2 regions of the Fodinicola acaciae genome follow, and region 1 is predicted to be linked to the other one. Evidence: riboswitches for the same ligand, from Rfam matches in the RefSeq annotation. Region 1 holds a riboswitch; the other holds the start of a gene.
What was found. A riboswitch is a leader RNA that binds a small molecule or an ion and turns the genes downstream of it on or off. The one in region 1 is predicted to bind glycine.
Positions count from the first base shown of each region.

Region 2: it holds a riboswitch for glycine, as region 1 does, so the genes downstream of both, gcvP (aminomethyl-transferring glycine dehydrogenase) here and GNX95_RS21025 (glycine cleavage system protein H) in region 1, are expected to answer to the same signal.

Region 1 is NZ_WOTN01000002.1:1,216,781-1,228,744, forward strand. Features, by position in the region: gene GNX95_RS20990 (ABC transporter permease) at 1-708, opposite strand, end outside; gene GNX95_RS20995 (ABC transporter ATP-binding protein) at 705-1,580, opposite strand; gene GNX95_RS21000 (TetR/AcrR family transcriptional regulator) at 1,573-2,217, opposite strand; gene GNX95_RS21005 (FHA domain-containing protein) at 2,263-2,982, shown strand; gene GNX95_RS21010 (serine/threonine-protein kinase) at 2,963-4,705, opposite strand; gene GNX95_RS21015 (hypothetical protein) at 4,799-5,815, shown strand; gene GNX95_RS21020 (alpha-glucuronidase family glycosyl hydrolase) at 5,863-8,625, shown strand; glycine riboswitch at 8,665-8,752, shown strand; gene GNX95_RS21025 (glycine cleavage system protein H) at 8,882-9,271, shown strand; gene GNX95_RS21030 (L-serine ammonia-lyase) at 9,268-10,647, shown strand; gene lexA (transcriptional repressor LexA) at 10,681-11,331, opposite strand; gene GNX95_RS21040 (transglycosylase SLT domain-containing protein) at 11,394-11,964, opposite strand, start outside.
Region 2 is NZ_WOTN01000001.1:1,242,736-1,254,699, forward strand. Features, by position in the region: gene GNX95_RS05740 (SWIM zinc finger family protein) at 1-75, shown strand, start outside; gene GNX95_RS05745 (TIGR03668 family PPOX class F420-dependent oxidoreductase) at 90-509, opposite strand; gene clsA (cardiolipin synthase ClsA) at 540-1,142, shown strand; gene GNX95_RS05755 (DUF881 domain-containing protein) at 1,139-2,017, shown strand; gene GNX95_RS05760 (small basic family protein) at 2,021-2,353, shown strand; gene GNX95_RS05765 (DUF881 domain-containing protein) at 2,358-3,464, shown strand; gene gcvH (glycine cleavage system protein GcvH) at 3,552-3,938, shown strand; gene odhI (oxoglutarate dehydrogenase inhibitor Odhl) at 4,144-4,581, shown strand; gene ftsR (transcriptional regulator FtsR) at 4,632-5,375, shown strand; gene GNX95_RS05785 (bifunctional nuclease family protein) at 5,503-5,970, shown strand; gene GNX95_RS05790 (MerR family transcriptional regulator) at 6,295-6,825, shown strand; gene thrS (threonine--tRNA ligase) at 6,937-8,292, opposite strand; gene GNX95_RS05800 (Lrp/AsnC family transcriptional regulator) at 8,390-8,848, opposite strand; gene GNX95_RS05805 (LLM class flavin-dependent oxidoreductase) at 8,942-9,757, shown strand; gene GNX95_RS05810 (nucleoside deaminase) at 9,757-10,188, shown strand; glycine riboswitch at 10,252-10,347, shown strand; gene gcvP (aminomethyl-transferring glycine dehydrogenase) at 10,471-11,964, shown strand, end outside.

The DNA of each region.
Region 1 (11,964 bases):
CAGCGCGGCGGTCACCAAAACCGGCACCAGCAAGACCCACCACCGATTGGCATTGTACGGCGACACCAGGTGGCTCCAGCCGATCGGCGAAATGTATTTCATCCAATACAGACCGCTCGCGTCACCCGCATAACGCAGCACGTACGCGACGCCGAGGACCGCCAGCGCGATCACGCGAGCGGTACGCGCGTTTTGCGCCAGCTGCGCGGCAACAGCCGCAATGGCGGCGAAGACCCAGCCGGCCGCGACGATGGCGGCACCGTACGCGATCGAGCCAGGTGGATCGAAGACCACCAATGACACCAAAATGCCGCCGAGCAGGCTGATCCCACCGGCCATCGACAGAGCAGCGGTCAACGGCGCGCGCCGGCTGACGCGCAATATCTCGATGCGGCCGGCGTCCTCGTCGGCGCGCGTGTGCCGGATGACGGTCATGATCGACGCGAGAGCGATCGACACATAAAGAAATCCGCCGCTGCGCCACGCAGCCATGTAACCGAGATCAGGGATCACATAGTCGCCACCAAGCGCGCGAAAAAACGCGTTGTGGTTGATCATCGTCACATACGCGTGCATCAGCTCCGCAGTCGGCATGTTGCGCTTGATGTAGGCGATCATCGTCAGCGCTCCGACGACCAGCAGCAAAAGCCACCATGGCGCGAAAACCCGCTCGCGGCGCAGCGCAAGCCGGATCAGTCGAAAGGTCATCGCGCCGCTCCGGAATAGTGTCGCAGAAACATTTCCTCCAGCGTCGGGGGACGGCTGACGACACTGCGTACGCCAATCGACCCGAGATGCCGCATTGCCTTGCTCAGCCCGGAAGTGTCGACCTCGAAAGTCGTCACGCCGTCGCAGGTCCGGACGTTGTGCACACCGGCCAATTCCGCCAGACCGTCCGCCGGTCCGAGAAGCTCCGCGCGTACGGACGTACGCGTCAACGCGCGCAGATCGGCGAGCGTGCCGGTGTCGATCGCGCGGCCGTCGCGAATGATCGTGACGCGGTCGCACATCGCCTCGACCTCGTCGAGCAGATGGCTCGACAACAGCACGGTGCGGTCCTGTTCGCGGATGACCTCGCGGAAAGTCATCTCCATCAACGGATCCAGGCCCGAGGTCGGCTCGTCGAGCACCAACAGCTCGGCGTCGGTCGCCAGCGCACCGATGAGCGCCACCTTCTGGCGGTTGCCTTTCGAGTACGCGCGCACGCGCTTGCGCGGATCGAGGTCGAAGCGCGCGATCAGCTCGTCTCGCCGCGCGCGACTGCCGTGCCCGTCCATCAGCAGGTCGATGACCTCACCGCCGGACAGACCCGGCCAGAGCGTGACATCGCCGGGGACGTACGCGATCCGCCGGTGCAGCGCGGTCGCGTCGCGCCACGGATCGCCGCCGAGCAGCCGCGCGGTGCCGCTGTCGGCGCGCAGCATGCCGAGCAGGATGCGGATCGTTGTCGTCTTTCCGGCGCCGTTCGGGCCGAGAAAGCCGTGCACCTCGCCGTGCGCGACGGTGAGGTCGAGGCCGTCGAGTGCGGTCGTACGGCCAAACGTTTTTACCAGGCGCCGCACGGAAATCGCGTCAGTCATGGTCGCCTTCTGGGTGCGGGAGGCGCGACCGGATGGCCGCGGCCTCGGCTTCGCTGAGATAGGGATGGGAGTAGAGATCGAGCAAAACGCGCGCGAGCAGGTGCTCGCCTTCCGCGCTGAACACGTCGACACCGAGCCGGCGCGAGACGTGTTCCTGCAGCAGCGACACGGAAAGTGCCATCGCCGCGGCGACGGTCGCGCGTGCCTCGCGCGGTGAGTCGGCCGGCGTCGTACGCCTGCGGTCGTCCTCCGCCAGCCACTGCGCGCTCAGATCGACCAGCGTGTCGAAGAACGGCGCCGCTCGGCCTTCGACGAGCGCACGCACGACGTACGCGCGATACGGACCGAAAGCCGCGCCGGCCACCGCGACGTAGTTGACCTGGCCCGGCGCCGCGTCGGTCCTGACCTGCTCGTTGATGCGTTCGACTGTCCTGGCCAGATACGTGTCGCAGGCGTCGCGCAGCGACTCCTTCGATCCGAAATGGTGCCTGACCAGGCCATACGACACTCCGGCTGCCTCCGCGATGCCGCGCAGCGTCGCGCGGTCGAAGCCGAGCTCGCCAAACTGCCGCATCGCCGCGTCGCGGATCCGCGCGCGCGCCGTCAGGTCCTCCGGCTCATGCAACGAACTGTCCATGTGGACAGCTTACTATCCAAACGAGCAGTAGCGTACGGTGTTGCCGTGACTTTGGTCCCAGGATCACTCAGCGTGGCCGGCGGCATCACCGCCGCGCCGGCGGACGGGACGGTGGTCCGGTTCGGCCGCAACCGGCCGGAGGTCGACATCTGCGTCGGCGAGGACGACCTGCAGGTCAGTCGCGTGCACGGCCTGCTGACCTGCCGCGACGGCCACTGGTGGCTGGACGTGGTCGGCCGTACGCCGATCCGGTTGCCAGGCTCGGTGCTGCTGCACAGCGACGCCGATCCGGTGCCGCTGCCGACCGGCTACACACCGTTGGTGTTGCAGGGTTCGCGCGGTCGCGAGCACCAGCTGGAGTTGTACGTCGCCGGCGCGAAAGGCCGCCGGCCGCCGTCGCTGCCGGCCAACGAGACCGAGGAGCCGAGGCGCTGGCGGCTCATGCCGACCGAGCGGCTGGTGCTGGTCGTGCTCGCACAGCGCTATCTACGGAATGACCGGCATCCGCAGCCGCTGTCCCGCCAGCAGATCGCGCTGGAGCTGGCCGAGCTCCAACCGGAGATTGGCTGGACGGTGAAGAAGGTGGAGCACTACGTCTCGACCGTACGCAACCGGCTGTCGCGCAGCGGTGTCTTCGGCCTGCGGCGCGACGAGGTCGGCGAGCCGGTCGGCATGACGCTGGCCGCCAACCTGGTGCACGAGCTGCTCAACTCCTCCAGCCTGCTGCCGACCGACCTCGAGCTTCTCAACGAGGCAGCCGACTGACCGCCACCTGAGCCATCGCGGTGACGTCCGGACACAGGCCGGTGCCGTCGGTGATGTTCTTGTCTTCCAAGGTGATCGTGACGGTTTCGTCGCGTTCGCGCGGCGTGCCTTTCTCGGAGGCGACGATCGGTGTATAGCGGCGGTGCACCACGGTCACGTCGCATTCGCCGTCCTCGCTGGTGTCCATGAAGGCGAGGCGACCGCCGACGCTGATACGCGCGCCATCCGGCGGGTCGTCCTCCAGCGGCCACTCGCGGCCGAACTCGATGGTCACCTGTCGCGTCGCGTTTTGCCAGTAACAGGTCCAGTTTCCGTAGTCCGGCTCGGCCGGAGCGGCCCGGCCGATCGCGGTCTTGACGGCGGCGCCGGTCAGCAACCGGCAGGCGTCGACCGAGGCGGTGGAGTCGGCCTCGAACGACGTCCGGCGCGGAATCGGTCCCTGCGCGAGCTTTCCGTACGCGGCGAGCGCGACCGCCTCGGCGGCGCCACACAGCTCCGCCGGTTTGTTGTTGACCTGCCTGGCAAAGATCACCACGCGATAGAGGTTGGGCAGCGGGATCGTACGCTTGCAACGATTTTCGGTCGGCGGGTCGGCCTGCACCTGGCCGAGCTTGCCGGGCGTCGACGGCTCGGCCGGATATTCGTCCGGCAGCCGCAGCTCCAACGCCACGTCGACGATGTCGCCTTTGCCGGTCGTGTCGACGACCAGATCGCAGTGGTTGAAGTTGCCGTAATTCGGCTCTAGCGCCACTTTCCCAAAACGTGCCAACGAGTTGGGCACGAGCAGCGCGCACGGGTCGGCCGTACGCGGATCGCCGAGCAGGTCAGCCGATTTCTGTGGCGCCTGGCGGAAAAACGTGGTCAGCAGACCGGCGGCCAGCAGTACGACGACGACCGCCGCGCCGATGGAAACGGCCAACCGCCATTGCCGCTTGTGGGGCGGAGCCGGCGCGACGCCGGTGAGCAGATCGATGGCCTGCCTCGCGGTCGGCCGCCGGTCGGCGCGTTTGGCCATCAGCGCGCCGAGCACCGGTGCCAGCTCGCCGGTCAGCGGCTCGAGGTCGTACGCGGCGGCTCTGCGCAGTTGCGCGTACGGCCCGGCCTCGCCGCTTCCCCACGGCGACCGGCCGGTGGCGGCGGCGTACAGCGTCGCGCCGAGCGAGAACACGTCGGCCGCTGGCGTCGCCTCATGACCGTTGGCGACCTCCGGTGCCAGGTAACCGGCCGTGCCGGCCGCCTGCGCGCCGCCGGTCACCGTCGCCTCCGACCAGCGCGCGATGCCCAGATCGCTGAGCTTCGCCGTGCCGTCCTCGCCGACCAACGTGTTGGCCGGCTTGATGTCGCGGTGCGTGATGTCGGCCGCGTGCATCGCCGCCAGCGCGCCGGCCAGGTCGGCGCCGATCCGGCGGACCTGCTCCGGCGGCAGCGGACCGCCGGCGGCCAGCAGCTCGTCGAGGCTGCGCGACGGCAGGTATTCCATCACCAGCCAGCGCTCGTCACCGTCCATCACCACGTCGTACACGGTCACGACGTGCGCGTCTGTCAGTCCGGCGCCGATCCGTGCCTCGCGGCGGATCTGGCCGGCGTCGCCGGTGTGCGAGCGCTTCAGCGCCACCGTACGGCGCAGCTCCAGGTCGGTGGCCCGCCAGACGACCCCCATGCCGCCGGCGCCGAGCCGTTCCTCCAGCCGGTAGCGCTGCGCGATCAGTCGGCCGGTCGTCACGCGGACAGTCTGCCAGGTGCGGAAACGTTTCCGGACCCGTCCTGACGCGGCTCCGGTATCAACGGGCCAGCCGATGCGTACAAAGGAGGCAGCATGTGGACAAAACTGGTCGCCGCGCTCGCCGTCGCCGGTCTGGTGGTGAGCGCCGGCACCGATGCCGGCGCGGCCGGCTGGGACCCGCGACAACCCGGTCCGAACGACCTGTTCACCGGCGCGGACGGCTCCAAGAGCTATTTCCGCTCGGTGATCCCGGCCGACCCGCGGCTGGACGCCAACTCGGCCGCGATTGTCGGCAGCATGGGGTCCAACACGCCGCGGCTGAACGGCCCGGAGTGGCAGATCACCATCTTCACCTCGTCCAACAGCGACCCGGAATATCACCCCTCGTTCAGCGAGACCGGCTGGGGATGCTCGGTCGGCGGCAGCATCCACATCCCGGACTACGCGACACGCGAGGTGCCGTCGCCCGGTGACGAGTGGATCGTCGTACACAACAAGGACGACGGCACGGTCAAGTCGATCTGGGGTGCCAGCAAGAACGGCGGCACGTGGAACGGATCGTGCGGTGGTACGTGGCCGGCGGCGAGCGGTGGTGGCAGCGAGTCGAAGAAGGAAGGCGTCGGCACCGGCGCCGAGGTGCAGGCCGGCGCCGGGTTCATCCTCTACAGCGAGATCCAGACCGGTGCGATCGAGCACGCGCTGTATTTCACCTCCACCAAGAGCTGCCGGAGTTTCCGTTCGCCGGCCGGAAAATCCGACGGCAGCGGCGCCGGCGGATCGTGCGTACCGATGGGGGCTCGCCTGCAGCTCGACCCGTCCGTCGACTGTGCCGCGCTGTCCGGCGCGTCGGCCGGCGAGAGGATGATCTGTGTCGCGATGCAGAAATACGGCGGATACGTGCTGGACAGCGGCGGTCCCGGACCGATCAGCGGCATCGGCGTGGCCGGCGACGACCTCACCGATCCGGACCGCTCGCCGTGGCAGCGGCCGGGCGATGGCATGCGCGACGGCGGCATCCTGGACCAGGCCGGACTCGACGGCTCGACCGGCGCCTTGCGGCACATTCCGTGGAACAAGCTGCGCGTGCTGGCCGCCTGGGACGGCCGCTGAAGGTCAGCTGAATGCGTGGTGAAGGCACCGCGTGCTACCGAGAGGCCATGACTGGACTGACGCGACGGAGTCTGCTGGCCGGCAGCGCCGGGCTGGCCGCGGGCGGAGTTTTGCCGCCGCCCGCGGCCAGTGCAGCCGAGGACGGATACGAGCTGTGGTTGCGTTATCGCCGCGTCGAGGATCCAGCGCTGCTGGCAGCTTACCGAGCGATGATCACGCACCTGGTCGTCGGCGGCGGCGAGGCCGTACGCGCGGAGCTGACGCGTGGCCTGTCCGGGATGCTCGGTCGTGCGGTGCCGGAGCGACCGGAGCCGCCCGGGGCCGGCGCCGTCATCGTTGGTACGCCTCAAACATCTCGGCTGGTCGCCGCGTACGTCGACGCCGGCGAGCTGCGCGGACTGGGACCGGAAGGATATCTGATCCAGCGCCGCCGCGGCTGGATTTTCGTTGCCAGCATGGGCGACCGCGGACTCGTGTACGGCGCGTTCCACCTGTTGCGGCTGCTGCAGACCGGTGAAAGCCTGGCGCGGCTGGACATTCGCGAGCGTCCGGCGTACGCGCTGCGGCTGGCCAACCACTGGGACAACCTCGACCGTACGGTCGAACGAGGTTTCGCCGGGCTGTCGATTTTCCACTGGGACGAGCTGCCAAACGTACGCGGCCGCTACGCCGATTACGCCCGCGCGCTCGCCTCGGTCGGCCTGAACGGCACGGTTGTCAACAACGTCAACGCAAACGCGCGTTTTCTGTCCAGCGCGATGATTCACGGCCTCGCCGGTCTTGCCGCCGTGCTGCGCGAGTGGGGGATTTCGCTCTATCTGTCGGCCAATTTCGCCAGCCCGATGGCGTTGAGCGGCCTGCCGACCGCCGATCCGCTGGATGCCGATGTGCAGGCGTGGTGGCGGGCCAAGGCGGCGGAGGTGTACGCCGCGATCCCGGATTTCGGCGGCTTCCTGGTGAAAGCCAACTCCGAAGGCCAACCAGGTCCCGGCGACTACGGTCGGACGCATGCCGACGGCGCCAACCTGATCGCGGCGGCGGTGCGGCCGTACGGTGGCATCGTCATGTGGCGCGCGTTCGTGCACAATTTCGACCCGCGCACCTGGGCCAGCGAGGCATACCGGACTTTCCAGCCGCTGGACGGGAAGTTCGCCGACAACGTCGTCCTGCAGATCAAGAACGGGCCGATCGACTTCCAGGTGCGCGAGCCCGTACATCCGCTGTTTGGCGCGCTGCCACACACAAAGACGATGCTCGAACTGCAGGTGACGCAGGAATACACCGGCCAGTCGACACATTTGTGTTATCTGGTGCCGGAGTGGAAGCAGGTCTACGACTTCGACACGCGTGGCGCCGGCACGGTCGCCCGGATTGTCGGCGGCGCGGCCGGAGTCATGAACATCGGCGACGACCGCGACTGGACCGGTCACCAGCTGGCCGCGGCCAACACGCACGGATATGGTCGGCTGGCGTGGAATCCGGCGCTGGAGCCGGCCGGCATCGCGGCCGAGTGGGCCCGGATGACCTTTGGACCGTGCGCGCAGACGGTCGTCTCGATGCTGCTGGAGTCCTGGCCGGCTTTCGAGGCGTACACCTCACCGCTCGGCTGCGGTTTCCTGCAGAACGGCGGAAACCACTTCGATCCGGACCCGGTCGTCTCGCACGGCTCGCACCTCGCCGACGCGCGGGGCGTCGGATTCGACCGTACGGCGGCGACCGGCACCGGCGACACCGGCCTGTGGTTTCCACCGGTGGCGGCGATGTACGAGTCGTTGGCCGGCTGTCCGGACGAGCTGCTGCTTTTCTTCCACCACGTGGCATACACGCATCGGCTGCGTTCCGGCAAAACCGTGATCCAGCACATTTATGACTCGCATTTCGACGGCTTGCTGGCCGCCGAGCGGCTGCGGCGGCAATGGCGTACGGTCCGCACCGATCCGAGCCGTTTCGCCGCTATCCTGGACCGTTTCGACCATCAGGTCGCGCACGCGACCATCTGGCGCGACACCATCACCGAGTATTTCTTCGAATGGAGCCGGATCCTGGACGTGCGGCGATCGTGGATCCAGACGCGGTTCGCCGAGCCGGCCGTCGCCGTGCTCGCCGGCACGTCGAACGACGTGGCGGTCACCGTCGGAAACGCGAGCGCGGACCGCGTCGACGCGGCCGTACGGCTGGTCGCGCCGGCCGGTTGGACGAGTGGCACCGCCACGGCGAGCTTGGATTCGACCGAGTTCACCGCGATTCCGGTGCCCCTCACGGTGCCGGCAGCGACGCCCGGCTTCGCGACCGTAGGCGCCACGGCTGAGGCCAGCCTCGACGTCATCACCGGCGCACGTGCCGCGAACGACGCCGTCGTCACGCCAGCCGGACCACAATGCGTCCTCGCGCTCGACGCCGGCACGACGGGCAGCCCGGTCCTTTCCACGTACCAAAAGCTGTCGCCGGCCGACCTCTGGGACGCGTCGCGAGGTTTTGGCTGGGTCGGTGGCAAGCCGCAGTCGCGCGACCGGGTGATCCTCGACGCGCTGCGCCGCGACTTCGTCAACGACACCACGGCGCGCACGCTCCGGCTCGGCCTGCCCGCCGGCGGATTCGACGCGTACGCGCTGGTCGGCGACACCAACAGCCTCTATCCGACGCGCATCCGGTCCGGCGGAACGCTGCTCGCGGCCAGCGACGCGATGCCGGGAAACGCCTTCACCTGGCTGCGGTTCCGGCTCGGCGGCGGACAGGTCGACCTGGAGCTGTCCGGCGATCCCGGCCAGCACTGGCATCTGAACGCACTGGTGATTATTGCTGGGACATAAGGTAGATTCTCCAGGCAGAGTGACAACTGCATACGCTGATGACGCGCGGCGGGAGAGCCAGCACCTTGGCGCCGAAGGAGCAACGTCCTCCCGGGAATCTCTCAGGCTTACCGACCGCCACGCCGAGGCATCTCTGGAGAACAGGGCCACCGCGGCCCTTACCGAAGGTGAGCGCCGTCCGGCGCGCAAACTCTCAGGTTTCAGGACAGAGCGGGAGGACCCGGCGACCGCCGGGCCTGACGAAACCGGAGGGTCCATGCCTGAGTTTCCCGTCGACCGCTCGTACACCGTCGACCACGAGTGGGTCCGGCTGCTGCCCGGCGAGCCGCTCGACGAGCCGGTACGGGTCGGCATCACGTCGGTGGCCACCGACGCGCTCGGTGACCTGGTGTTCCTCGACCTGCCGAAGGTGGGCAGCACGGTGACCACCGGAGAGGTGTGCGGCGAGGTCGAGTCGACCAAGACCGTCTCCGAGCTCTATCCGCCGGTCAGTGGCCGGGTGAGCGCGGTCAACGCGGCAGCTGTCGACGATCCGTCCGTGGTCACCGCCGATCCGTACGGCGCCGGCTGGCTGTTCGCCGTGCTGCCGACCGCGACCGGCGACCTGTTGACCGCGGCGCAATACGCGGAGAAGTGCGGACCATGACCGTCAGCGTCTTCGACCTGTTCTCGATCGGCATCGGACCGTCCAGCTCGCACACCGTCGGCCCGATGCGCGCGGCCGGCCGGTTCGTCGCCGACCTGAAGGCCAGCGGCGAGCTGGCCGAGGTCACCGGCGTACGCGTCGACCTCTACGGCTCGCTGGCCGCGACCGGCGCCGGCCACGGCACGCAGCCGGCGATTTTGGTTGGCCTGGAAGGCCATCAGCCCGAGACGATCGATCCGGACGAGCTGGAGCGGCGGCGCGAGCAGATCCGCGCGACCGGCCGGATCAACCTCGGCGGCGTCACGCCGGTCGCGCTCACCGAAGACGCGATTGTGTTGCACGCGTTGACAATCCTGCCGCGGCACCCGAACGGCATGACCATCACCGCGTACGCCGGTGGCCGCGCAGTCCATGCGCAGACCTATTTTTCCGTCGGCGGTGGCTTCGTGGTGACCGAATCCGAGCCATTGCGCGCGAAACCGAGCGCGGACACGCCGTATTCGTTTGGCTCGGCCGCCGAGCTGTTGGCGCTGACCACCAGCCACGACCTGACGGTGAGCGGCCTGATGCTCGCGTACGAGCGCGCGTTTCGGTCGACGTCGCAGGTGATCGACCGGCTGTTGCGCATCCGCGACGTGATGGTCGCCTGCGAGCGGCGTGGCATCGGCCGCGACGGTGTGCTGCCTGGCCGCTTGCGCGTACGACGGCGTGCCGCGGAGTGGTTTCGCCGGCTGGACGCCGAAGATCCGCGCCGCGAGCCGGCTTTCGCCGAGGACTGGGTCAACCTGGTCGCGCTGGCGGTGAACGAGGAAAACGCCGCCGGTGGCCGGATCGTCACCGCACCGACCAACGGCGCCGCCGGCATCATCCCCGCGGTTTTGCATTACGCACTGCATTACACGCCGGCCGGAAAGGCCGATCCCGACGATGCGACCGTACGATTTTTGTTGGCCGCCGGTGCGATCGGCTCGCTCTACAAGGAACGCGCGTCGATTTCCGGCGCCGAGGTCGGCTGCCAGGGCGAGGTCGGCTCAGCCGCGTCGATGGCCGCCGCCGGCCTCGCCGAGGTGCTCGGCGGAGTGCCGGCACAGGTGGAAAACGCGGCCGAGATCGCGATGGAGCACAGCCTCGGCCTCACCTGTGATCCCATCGGTGGCCTGGTCCAGATCCCTTGCATAGAACGAAATGCCATCTCCGCCGGCAAGGCCATCAACGCCGCGCGGATGGCGCTGCGTGGTGACGGCGTACACCGCGTCAGCCTGGACCAGGTCATCGAGACGATGCGCTCGACCGGACAGGACATGAGCTCCAAATACAAGGAAACCTCGACCGGCGGCCTGGCCGTCAACGTGCCGGTCAGCGTGGTGGAATGCTGACGTCAGGACAGCAGGTGTTTTAGAGAACCGCACCTATACGCTGCGCAGCACCGAAACGACGATTCCGAGGATGACCGCGTCGTCGCCGTCGATGACGCTGTACGCCGGATTCCGCGGCTCCAGATAGACATGGCCGCCGCGCCGGCGATAGACCTTGACCGTCGCCTCCTCGTCGATCATGGCGGCGACGATCTGGCCGGAGTACGCCTCGGACTGCTGTCGCACGACGACCATGTCGCCGTCGCAGATCGCCGCGTCGATCATCGAGTCGCCGCGTACGCGCAGGGCGAAAACGGTGCCGCGGCCGGTCAGTTCGCGGGGCAGGCTCAGCTGGTCGTCGACGTGCTCGATCGCCGAGATCGGCGTGCCGGCGGCGATGTCGCCGACCACCGGCACGGAGACCGAGTCGTCGGAGATCGCCTGCTCCGCGGGCTCGTGCAGGAAGGCGCGTACGTCAATGGGCCGCGACACCGTGGCGCCGCGCCGCAGAAATCCCTTGTCCTCCAGGCTCGCCAGGTGCTTGGACACCGACGACGAGGAGCGCAGGCCGACCGCGTCGCCGATCTCGCGCGTGCTCGGTGAGTAGCCGTGGCGTACGACCCAGTCACGGATCGCCACCAGGATGCGGCGCTGCCGCTCCGGCAGTGTCGAGGTGTCCAGATGCTCGAAGTCGTCGGCGCTCACCAGAGGATCGTACGAGAACCTCTGCGAGGGTGACGTTCTGGACGTCACCCCCGCGGAGGATGTCAGGCGTTGTTGGCGAGCAGCCGAGTGACCTGGCTCGGTTGCCAGCCGTTGCCGGTGGTGACGCAGCTGACGAAGGGCGCGTGGCCGGGGTTGGTGGCGGCGTTGTTGGGGCAGTAGATCAGTGAGCCGTCTGCCTTGCTGGCCAACAGATCGACGCTGCCGTCGCCGGAGACGTCGACGGCGAGTACGTGGGTGGCGTTGCTTGGTTGCCAGCCGCTTCCGGTGTTCGCGCAGTCCATGAACGGCAGGTGGCCCGGGTTGACCGCGGCGTTGTTCGGGCAGTAGACCAACGTACCGTCGGACTTGATCGCCAACAGGTCGGCCGATCCGTCGCCGGACACGTCCGCCGCGAAGATCTGCGCCGTGTCGGTCCAGCCGTTTCCGGTGGTGACACAGTCCATGAACGGCAGATGCCCGGGATTGGTGGCCGCGTTGTTGGGGCAGTAGATCAGCGAACCGTCGGTCTTCGTCGCGAGAATGTCGACCGATCCGTCGCCGGACACGTCGCCGACCGCGATGTTCGTGACGTGCGCCGGATCCCAGCCGCCGCCGGTGGTCGCGCAGTCCAGG
Region 2 (11,964 bases), on a different contig from region 1:
CTCGAGTCCGGCCAGTGGTGGCCGGCCGGAGCCGCCGCGGCCGATCCGGTGACCGCGCTCGGCGAGCTGAGCTGACGACCGCGCGGAGGTCAGCCGGCGTACGACCAGCCGTGCCAGGCGTCGACCCGCGCCACGATGTACGGCCCGGCGGGTGGCGTCCGCGCGTACTGCGGATACTTGGCGGCCAGCAGCTCGACGGCCTCGGCGGACGAGTCGGTGACGGTGGCGGTGCAGTCGGCGCGCGACCACCACAGTCGCTCCCAGTCGTCGTCGTACACGTCGGCGAGGAAGCAGACGGACGGATTGGCCTCGATGTGCTCAAGCCGGCGCAGCCGGCGCGTCGACTTCGGCTTGTGGTCGACGGCGACGTAGACGACGTCGGCCATGTCGTCGGGGGACACCGCGAAGGTCACCGGCACGAGCAGCGGCCGGTCGCCGGCCGCGGTCGCCATCCGCGCCACCCGCGCCGCCGCGAACCGCCGCCGAGACTCCTCCGAGGTCAGCCGCACGCGCCAACGGTAGCCAGCTAGGCTGGACACGTGGTCGGCAACTCGGTCTTCACCGTGCCCAACCTGCTCAGTTTCATCCGGTTGCTCGGCGTCCCCGTCTTTCTCTACCTGGTGCTGGTCCCCGAGGACCACCGGGTCACGGATCTGATCGCGATCGCGGTGCTGGTGGGTAGTGGCATCTCGGACTATCTCGACGGCTTCCTGGCCCGCCGGTGGAACCAGGTGAGCCGGCTCGGCCAGCTGCTCGACCCGTCCGCCGACGCGCTCTACATGATCTCCACGCTGTACGCGCTGGCCATGCGGGAGATCATCCCGTGGTGGTTCGCGATCGCGCTGATCGCGCGCGAGGTGTTCATGTTCGCGCTGCTGCCGGTGCTGCGCTATCACGGCTACGGCCCGCTGCCGGTGCACTGGCTCGGCAAGGCCGCCACCTTCGTGCTGATGTACGGCTTCCCGCTGCTGCTGCTGTCGGTGCAGCCGGGCGTGGCCGGCCGGATCGCCGGACCGATCGCGTGGGCCTTCGCGATCTGGGGTGCGTGCCTGTTCTACTGGGCCGCCGGCCTCTATGCCGTACAGGCGGCGACGGTGATCCGGGAGGCTCGCTGCGCGGCCCGGAAGCAGGTGAGCGGATGACTCGACCGGCGAGGAAGACCGGCCGGTGGTCTCGCGAGCTGTTCTCGCCAGGTGCGGCGATGCTCACGGACCTGCTCAACAACCACCTCGACGGCGGCTACTCGGCGGCGGCCCGACGCCGCGCCGAGACCGGGCCACCGACCAAGGCCGAGCAGACCCGGCACCGGGTCGCCAGCGCGGTGGCCGCGGTCGTGGTCGGACTCGTGCTGGTCACCGCGTACAACGAGACGGTCGCCAACGCACCACAGGCAGCGCGTACGCGGCAGGTGCTGCTGACCGACATCCGGCAGGGCAACGCCGGCGCGCAGGCACTGGACCGGCAGGCGCAGGCGCTGCGTGAGCAGATCAGTGCCGGCCGCAGCTCGCGGCGCACCAACGACACCGAAGGCAGCCAGCTGGCCAGCCAACTCAAGCAGCTGGAGGCGGGCACCGGCCTCGGCGCGGTGAGCGGCCCCGGCGTCGTGGTGACGGTGACCGACGGCGACCAGACGCGAGACACCACCAACAACCTGTGGCGCGTGCAGGACACCGATCTCCAGGGCGTGGTCAACGCGTTGTGGTCGATCGGAGCCGAGGCCGTCGCGGTCGACGGCCAGCGGCTCTCGCCGGTCTCGACCATCCGCGCCGCCGGCGGGGCGATCCTGGTCGATCTGGAGCCGGTGAGCAGTCCGTACGAGGTGACCGCGATCGGCGACCCGAAGCTCCTGCCGCAGGGCTTCAACCGGTCCGCGGCGGCCGTGCAGCTGCGGTCGTACAACCGGCAGTACGGCATCACGCTGAAGGTGGCGGCGGCCGACAGCCTCAACCTGCCGGCGGCGATGTCGCCGAACCTGCGATACGCCCAGCCCGTAGGCTCCCCGCCAGGAGGTAAGTGACCGGTGATCGCCGCCATTGGGCTCATAGTCGGCATCGTGCTCGGCGTGCTGCTGCACCCGTCGGTGCCGGCGCCGCTGCAGCCGTATCTGCCGATCGCGGTGGTGGCCGCGCTGGACGCGGTCTTCGGCGGCATCCGCGCGCGCCTGGACGGCATCTTCGACGACAAGGTGTTCGTCGTCTCGTTCGTGTCCAACGTGCTGGTCGCCGCGGTCATCGTCTATCTCGGCGACAAGCTCGGGGTCGGCGGCCAGCTGTCCACCGGTGTGGTGGTCGTCCTCGGCATCCGGATCTTCGGCAACGCCGCGGCCATCCGGCGGCACCTGTTCCGAGCGTGAGCCGATGAGCGACCAGCACCGCGACGGTGACCGCGACCGTGACAAGGAACCGACCACCGGCTTCAGCTGGCCGCTGAACGCCGATCCGGACAAGACCGAGCGGATCGACCTGCCGCGCGCCATCGAGATCACCTCGAGCACGTCACCGGCGGCGGCACCGGACACCAGCGCCGACAGTGACCGTACGGAACGGATCGCGCTGCCAGTCGACCTGGTGAAGAGCGACCACGGTCCCTCCGGTGCACACGAGAAGGCCCGCGACGGCAGTACCGCGTCAACTGCCGCGTCAACTGCCGCGTCAACTGCCGCGTCAACTGCCGCGTCAACTGCCGCACCAACAGCCGCACCGACGGACGAGCCGACAGAGCTGCTGGCCGCTCCACAGCGCGCCGGCGCGCCTCAGCCAGTGCTCAGCCGGCTGCGCCGATCGCGTGCCGGCGCGGTCATCGGCGTCCTGGCCGCGCTCCTCGGCTTCGGCATCGTCGTGCAGGCCCGGAGCACCGACAGCAGCGGCACGCAGGTCTCTTCGCGCGAGGAGGATCTGGTCCGCATCCTGGACGACCTCGACTCGCGGCAGAACCGGCTGCGCGCCGAGATCGCCAACCTGCAGGCCACCCGCCAGCAGCTCAACTCCGGCAACGCCGGCAGCGACGCGGCGCTGGCCGAGTCGCGGCGCCGGCTGCGCAACCTCGGCCTGCTCGCCGGGACGGTGCCGGCCACCGGCCCCGGTCTGCAGATCACCATCACCGACAGCAAGGGCGCGTTGACCGCGGACGTGGTCCTGGACGCGATCGAGGAACTTCGCGGCGCGGGCGCGGAGGCCATCCAGCTGAACGACGCGGCCGGTGGCAAGGCCAGGATCGTGGTGTCGTCGTACTTCCTGGACGGCCAAGGCGGCATCAACGTCGACGGACACACGCTGAAGTCGCCGTACACGGTGCTGGCCATCGGCGATCCGTCGACGCTGCAGACCGCGTTGAAGATCCCCGGTGGGGTGGTCGACACGGTGGGCCAGCAGGGTGCGAAGATCGACATCCAGCAGCGAGACACCGTCAGCGTGTCCGCGTTGCGGGCCCCGACGACCCCTCAGTACGCTCGCCCGACGTCTTGACCCGGTGCGGCGGAACTCGGCCGCCGCGGGTGACGTTGCAACGGAGGCACCCCGCACGACCGGTGCCTGATCACGACAGGGGGAGCGGTGGCCACGTCCGACACGCCGGACCAGTTGCGCTACACGTCCGAGCACGAGTGGGTCGACGCCGGCGGCGACTGGAAGATCGGCATCACGGCATACGCGCAGGACTCGCTCGGCGACATCGTCTTCGTCCAGTTGCCGGAGGTCGGTGCCACCGTCGAGGCCGGCGACCCGATCGGTGAGATCGAGTCGACCAAGAGCGTCTCGGAGCTCTACGCGCCGGTCTCGGGCACGGTCGCGGCGCGTAACGACGCGCTCGAGGAGCAGCCGGAGCTGGTCAACTCCGACCCGTACGGACAGGGCTGGATCCTGCAGATCACCCCGTCCGACCCAGGCGCGGCGGACAACCTGCTGGACGCCGCGGCGTACCAGGCGCTGATCGCCGGTTGAGGACCTGCGTTGACCCTGCTTTTGGCCGCTGGCTACGCTCGGTGCCGGCCTGCGTCGCGTCTGGCGCCGACGACCGGCCGGCGGGGTGACGCGATGGAAACTTCGCATCGCGGATGTGAAAACGTACTGATGACAGCAGCGAGAAGAGGAGCCCGGTGACCGTGACGGCGATCGTGGCAAGCAACCAGAAGGGCCTGGTGACCCGATGAACGATCGTGCCGAGCGCGACCTGTCCTCGACCCAGATTTTCAGCGCCATCGGCGCCGAGCCGGAGACCGAGGAGAACACCCAGGACCTGGGAGCCCGGCTGGCCGAGCAGGTGCCGCCAGGCGCCGCTCTGCTGGTCGTCCGCCGCGGTCCCAACGCCGGCAGCCGGTTCCTGTTGGACACCGACGTGACCACCGCCGGCCGGCACCCGGAGAGCGACATCTTCCTCGACGACGTGACGGTGTCCCGCCGGCACGCCGAGTTCCGCCGCGAGCAGGGCACCTTCAGCGTTCGCGACGTTGGCAGCCTGAACGGCACGTACGTGAACCGTGAGCGCGTGGAGCAGGCCACCTTGGCCAACTCCGACGAGGTGCAGATCGGCAAGTTCCGGCTGATCTTCCTGCTGGGGCCGGCGACGGGGGGAGCCGGGTCGTGACGGCCCGACCCGGTGCGGCCGCCGCTTCGGCAGGCGGCTCCCGGGCGTCGATGAGCATCGGCGAGGTGCTGGAGCGGCTGCGGTCGGAGTTTCCCGACATCACCATCTCCAAGCTGCGCTACCTGGAGGCCGAGGGGCTGGTGGAGCCGGAGCGGACCGCGGCCGGCTACCGGAAGTACACGCACGCGGACGTCGCACGGCTGAAGTACGTGCTGCTCGCGCAGCGCGACCACTACCTGCCGCTGAAGGTGATCCGCGAGCAACTGGACGCACTGGATCGCGGTGAGAAGCCGGCCGGGCCGGGACCGGGCACGCCAGTGTTGCGCGTACCGCGCGCGCTGTCGCCGGTCGAGCTGGCCGACGCCGAGCCGCGGCAGCGTTTCCAGGGTGAGCCGAGGGACGCGCCGTGGTCGGCCGCGCCGGGGGAGCTGAGGATGTCGCGAGGCGAGCTGGTCGAGGCGGCCGGACTGTCCGAGGAGCTGTTGAAGGAGCTGGAGGGCTACGGCCTGATCGCGTCCCGCAACGGCTATTACGACGACGACATGCTGATGATCGCGCGTACGATCGTGGAGATGACCGGCTACGGCCTGGAGCCGCGCCATCTGCGCGCGTTCGCCACCTCCGCGCAACGCGAGGTGGGGCTTTTCGAGCAGGTCGTCGGTCCAGTCGGTCAGCAACGCGGTCCGCAGGCCAAGGGCCGCGCCGAGGAGACACTGCGCGAGCTGGCCGCGCTGTCCATCCGGCTGCACGCGGCGTTGGTCCAGACGCAGCTGAGATCCACTTTCGGCGCTTGAAAATCGCACTCGCGCACCGGTCGTTACAGTGCTCAATACAGTGCCCATTACAGTGCGCATCGCGGCGTCGGACGAGTAGTGTCGACAATGCGAGCGCGGGATCGAACACGTCAGACGGAGGCGACTGGTGAACGAGTTGCACGTAGTCGGCGTGCGAGTCGAACTTCCCAACAACACACCCATCCTGCTGCTCAAGGAGACCAGCGGCGAGCGTTATCTGCCGATCTGGATCGGCGCGGTGGAGGCCACCGCGATCGCCTTCGAGCAGCAGGGCGTGAAGCTGTCCAGGCCGCTCACCCATGACCTGCTGCGCGACGTGCTGGTCGCGCTCGACTCGCCGCTGCAGCGGGTGGAGATCACCGAGGTCAAGGAGAACATCTTCTACGCCGACCTGGTGCTCCGCGACGACATCCGGGTCAGCGCGCGGCCGTCGGACGCGATCGCGTTGGCGCTGCGGGTGAGTGCGCCGATTTCCTGCGCCGCCGAGGTGCTCGACTCGGCCGGGATCATCATCCCGGACGAGCAGGAGGACGAGGTGGAGAAGTTCCGCGAGTTCCTGGACAACATCTCGCCGGACGACTTCGCCGGCTCCTGACGGTAAACCGTGCATTTCGGACAAGATTCTGCAGCGTCAGGGTGAAGTTGAGGTCGAGAGTTCGACACGCCGAGGCGCTGCGTTGACCCGGCGTGTCCCGCCTCATACGGTCAGGGGGTCGGAACGCGGAGGCGTTCCGGACGGCGAGCGCCGGGGTTCGGCTGGCGCTACGGTCCGGTCTTAGGCACGGTCCCACAGCGGAGGTCGTCAGTGGACGAGCACGGCAGCACCGGCGGAGCAGACCGGCCGTCAGACGTACGCCCTGACCGGACCAGCGCTGGCCCGACTCCGGTCGCCGCCGGCGCGCCGGACGAGAACCAAGGGGTGCTGTTCGTCGCCGAGCCGGAGCGGTCCGACGGTCGGGAGCTGATCGGCTACCGCGGCCCCACCGCCTGCTCGGCCGCGCACATCACCTACCGGCAACTCGACTACTGGGCCCGCACCGGCTTGGTGCAGCCGAGCATCCGGTCCGCCGCCGGCTCCGGCTCGCAGCGGCTCTACAGCTTCCGCGACATCCTCGTCCTGAAGATCGTCAAGCGGCTGCTGGACGCCGGTGTCTCGCTGCAGAACATCCGGCTGGCCGTCGACCAGCTGCGCTCCCGCGGCGTACGCGACCTGGCGCAGATCACGCTGATCTCCGACGGCACCACCGTGTACGAGTGCCGGTCGCCGGAGGAGGTCGTCGACCTCCTGCAAGGCGGTCAGGGTGTCTTCGGCATCGCCGTGTCCGGCGCCTTCCGCGAGGTCGAAGGCGAGCTGGCGCACCTGCCCGGCGAACGCGCCGACGGCGGCGTCGAGGTCGAGCCGGCGGTGCCGGACGAGCTGGCCGCCCGCCGCGCCCGCCGCATCGGCTAGCCTGCGGGTCCGACGACGCAATCGGAATCCGATTGCGTCGTCGGATGTGGCTTGACCCGCGCAAATACTCCGGTCGGTTCCATTCGGACAGCAGATTCGGACATTGCCGGGCTACGGGGTGATGGCGTGGGCGTCGACGTTGGCCCTGACCAAGGCCAAAGCGTCGTCGGTCGGCAGCGGGTCGAGGCGGTGGCCGCCACGCAGCCGGAGTGACGCCTCGTCGTTCGCCGCCTCCTTGGCGCCGACGATCGCCTGGTACGGCACCAGCCGAGCGTCCCGGATACGAGCGCCGAGGCTTCCTCGTTCCGGTGCGGACACCTCAGCGCGCAGCCCCAGGGCAAGGCACCGGCGTACGAGCGCGTCCGCGGCGGCCACTTCGTCGTCGGACAGCGGGATCGCCACCAGCTGCACCGGCGCCAGCCAGGCCGGGAACGCGCCGCCATAGACCTCGATCAGCTGAGCGACGGCTCGTTCGACGCTGCCGATGATGCTGCGGTGCACCATGACCGGCCGGTGTTTGGCACCGTCCGCGCCGACGTACTCCAGCCCGAAGCGCTCCGGCTGGTGAAAGTCGATCTGTACGGTCGACAGGGTCGACTCGCGTCCCGCGCTGTCGACGATCTGTACGTCGATCTTCGGTCCGTAGAAGGCCGCCTCGCCCTCGGCGGCCTCGTAGTCGATGCCGGTGCGGTCGAGCACGTCCAGCAGCATCGCCTCCGCGCGCCGCCACATGTCCGCCCCGGCCACGTACTTGCCGCCGGGCCCTGGCAGCGACAGTCGATAGCGGCTGGCCGCGATCCCCAGGTCGGCGTGCGCGGCGCGGATCATCTGGAGCGCGCCAGCCGCCTCCTCGGCGACCTGGTCGAGGCCGCAGAAGATGTGCGCGTCGTTGAGCTGGATGGAGCGTACGCGAGTGAGCCCGCCGAGCACGCCCGACAGCTCCGAGCGATACATGCCGCCGAGCTCGGCCATCCGCAGCGGCAGCTCGCGATAGCTGTGCGATCGCGAGCGATAGATCAGCGCGTGATGCGGACACAGGCTCGGCCGCAGCACGACCTGCTCGCCGCCCAGATCCATTGGCGGAAACATGTCGTCGCGATAGTGCGACCAGTGGCCGGAGATCTCGTACAGCTCTCTTTTCCCCAGCACTGGCGAATAAACGTGCTGATAGCCGGCACGGCGCTCGGCATCGCGTACGTAGTCCTCCAGCACCTGGCGGATGGTGGCGCCGGCTGGCAGCCAGTACGGCAGGCCGGCGCCGATCAGCGGGTCGGAGTCGAACAGGCCGAGCTCGCGGCCGAGTTTGCGGTGGTCGTACATGGTGGTCTCCTCGTTGACATGAGCGAGTGGCCACGAAAAAACCCCGGGGCACTCGCCCCGGGGCTTGGAAGCTGCATGGATCAGCGCGCCGGGACCTTCTCCGGCGTCGTCGTCACAAAAGCGCGCTGCATGCAACGACCGTAGCACCGCCTGTCACCGCCCTCGAATCGAATATGCAAGTGTGGGCGACTCTTCGCGGCAGAAGTGCCCCACACTTGCACATTCGATTCCAAACCCGCGGTGCTTACGGGGCGCCCGGTGGGGCGAGTGGGCCGCGGTAGGGAAGTGGCTGGCTGTAGACGACGTTGGTCGTGGTGCTGCCAAACTGGGCCAGCTCGTCGACGATCCGCTCCAGGTGCGGCATCGAGGCGGCCGCGACCTTGAGCGAATAGCAGTCGTCGCCGGTCGTACGCAGGCACTCGAGGATCTCGGTGCGCTCGCGCAGCAGTTTGTGCAGTGGCTCGTGCTGGTTGCCAGGATATTTGAGCCGTACGACGGCCAGCACCGTGAAGCCGGCGGCGGCGAGATCGACCTCGGCGCGATAGCCGGTGATGACGCCGGTGTTCTCCAGCCGGCGTACGCGCTCGGTCGTCGCCGACGCGCTCAGGTTGACCCGCTTGCCGAGCTCGGTGAGCGGCATCCGGCCACCGGCCTGCAGCTCGACCAGGATGGCCCAGTCGGTCGCGTCGAGATCCACGGTCATCACGCCAAACTACCGGGAGATCCCCGGCGAGACAGCGCGTACGCCGTGAGGAATCTCTTCCGGATCGTTGTCTGGCGCGGATAGCGTGGAGCCGTGCGACTTGGCGTGAACGTGCCCAACTTCGGTCCGGGGACCGACCCTGGCGTGCTGCGTGCCTGGGGACAGACGGTGGAGGGCCTCGGTTTCGACCTGCTGATGCTCTCCGACCACGTCAGCGTGACATCGGACGTGGCCGCACAATATCCGGCGCCGTTCTACGAGCCGTTCACCACGCTCGCCTGGCTCGCCGGCAGCACGACCGGCATCCAGCTCGGCACGACCGTGCTGGTGCTGCCATATCGGCATCCGCTGCTGACCGCGAGGATGGCGGCCAACCTGCACGACCTCAGCGGCGGCCGGTTCGTGCTCGGGGTCGGTGTCGGCTGGGCCAGGCAGGAATACGCGGCGCTCGGTGTGCCGTTCGAAAATCGCGGCGCGTTGACCGACGAATACCTGCACACGATCACGACGGTGTGGCGCGACGAAGCCGACTACCGCGCCACGCGGATCCCGATCTGGGTCGGCGGCAACAGCGCGGCGGCGATCCGGCGAGCCGTACGGTTTGGTGCCGCGTGGCATCCGCTGCGGTTCCGCCTCGACTGGTTTGCCGAGCAGGTCGGCAAGCTCGACGGTGTGCCGCTCGCGCCACGGATCGCGTTGCGGCTGACCGACAAACCACTCGACGACCGGCTCGCCGGCGAAGGCACGATCGACCAGGTCGTCGGCGATCTGCAGCGGCTGCGAGAGCTCGGCGCGCGGGCCGTCGTGCTCGATCCGTTCTGCGGCGATCCGGACGAGACCCGGCGGCCGGAGGTCGCCTGGCGCGCGCTCGCGACCGTAGGAGCCGCATTCATCGAAGGAGACAACTGATGGCGTTGACGGCTGACGACGAGACCTTTCTGCGGCGTGCGATCGAGCTGGCGGTGAAGGCGCGCGAAGGCGGCGATCCGCCGTTCGCGTCGCTGCTGGTCGGGCCGGACGGGCAGGTGCTGGCCGAGGAGCACAACACGACGATTCGCGACGCCGACATTTCGCAGCATCCGGAGCAAAAGCTGGCCAGGTACGCGGCGCGTGAGCTGGATCCGGCCACCGCGGCGAAGACCACGATGTACACGAGCTGCCAGCCATGCCAGATGTGCACGGGCGCCATCGAGCGGTCCGGCCTCGGGCGGGTGGTGTTCGCACTGTCCACCGAGCAGCTCAACAGCCTGCGCTCACCGGTCGCGCCGCCGGCGATCCAGTACGACGGACCGGCGTTGTTCGACCTGGCGCGGGTGCCGGTCGAGGGCTACTACCCGTGAATGTGACGTGGGTGTGGCGAGAAGGCGTACGGCCGGTGCCGCTGGTAGCGTGAGCGGTGTTGCCGACCCCGCACGGGAGAGTCCTCGAGCAGCCAGTTCGAGGCGCCGAAGGAGCAATCCTCCCCGGAACCTCTCAGGCCAACGGACCGTACGGGTGAGACACCTCTGGAAAGCAGGCGCCGGTGCGCCTCACCGACGGTGCAAGCCGAAAGGCGAAGCTCTCAGGTCCCAATGACAGAGGGGGAGGTTAGGTACAGGGCCGTCCAACCTCCGGAGTCGACGATGACCGACCGTCCCACGCTCGACGAGCTGACCGCCGGCGTGCCGTTCGCGCGCCGCCACATCGGCCTGACGGCCGCCGATCGACAGAAGATGTTGTCCACGGTCGGCTACGACTCGGTCGACGCGCTGTTGCGGGCCGCCGTGCCGGCGAGCATCTGGCTGGACGAGCCGCTCGACCTGCCGGCCGCCGGCACCGAGGCGTCGGTGACCGCGGAGCTGCGCGCGTACGCCGGCCGCAACAAGCCGATGGCGCAGATGATCGGGCTCGGCTACCACGACACGATCACGCCGCCGGTGATCCGCCGCAACGTGCTGGAAAACCCGTCCTGGTACACCGCCTACACGCCGTACCAGCCGGAGATCAGCCAGGGCCGGCTGGAGGCCCTGCTGACCTACCAGACGATGGTCGAGGACCTGACCGGACTGCCGATCGCGAACGCCAGTCTCCTGGACGAGGCGACCGCCGCCGCCGAGGCGATGACGCTGGCGCGCCGCTCGTCCAAGGCGCCGAAAGACGCGGCTTTCCTTGTCGACTCGGACGTTCTGCCGCAGACGCGCGCGGTGGTCGGCACCCGCGCCGACGGTCTCGGCATCAAGCTGGTCGACGCCGATCTCTCTGCCGGCCTGCCGGACGGCGACTTTTTCGGCGTACTCGTGCAATATCCCGGTGCCTCCGGAGTCGTACGCGACATCACCGACATCGTCACGCAGGCTCACGCGCGGCAGGCGCTCGTGGCGGTGGCCGCCGACCTGCTCGCGCTGACGCTGCTGCGTACGCCTGGCGAGTTCGGCGCGGACATCGCGGTCGGCTCGTCGCAGCGTTTCGGCGTGCCGCTGATGTTCGGTGGTCCGCACGCCGGCTACCTGTCGGTACGCGACGGCCTGCAGCGGATGCTGCCCGGCCGGCTGGTCGGCGTCAGCAAGGACGCCGACGGCGCTCCGGCCTACCGGCTCGCTCTCCAGACGCGTGAGCAGCACATCCGTCGCGAGAAGGCGACCAGCAACATCTGCACGGCCCAGGTGCTGCTGGCCAACATCGCCGCTTTCTACGCCGCCTGGCACGGACCGGAGGGCTTGCGGCTGATCGCGCAGCGCGCACACCGGTACGCCGCCGTGCTCGCCGCCGGCCTGCGCAACGCGGGCTTCCAGATCGAGCACGAGTCGTTCTTCGACACGATTCTGGTGCGTACGCGCGGAAAAGCGGCGCACTACGTCGCCGCGGCGGCGCAGCGCGGCATCAACCTCCGGCAGGCTGGCGACGACCTGGTCGGCATCGCCTGCGACGAGACGACGACCAGCGAGCGGATCGCCGCGGTGTGGTCGGCGTTCGGAGTGTCCGATGTGGACATCGCGGCGCTGGACACGGCGACTGGCGACGGCCTTCCCGAGCCGCTGCTGCGCCAGTCCGACTACCTGCGGCACGAGGTTTTCCACAGCCACCGCTCGGAGACCGCGATGATGCGTTTCCTGCGCGGGCTCGCGGCCAAGGACTAC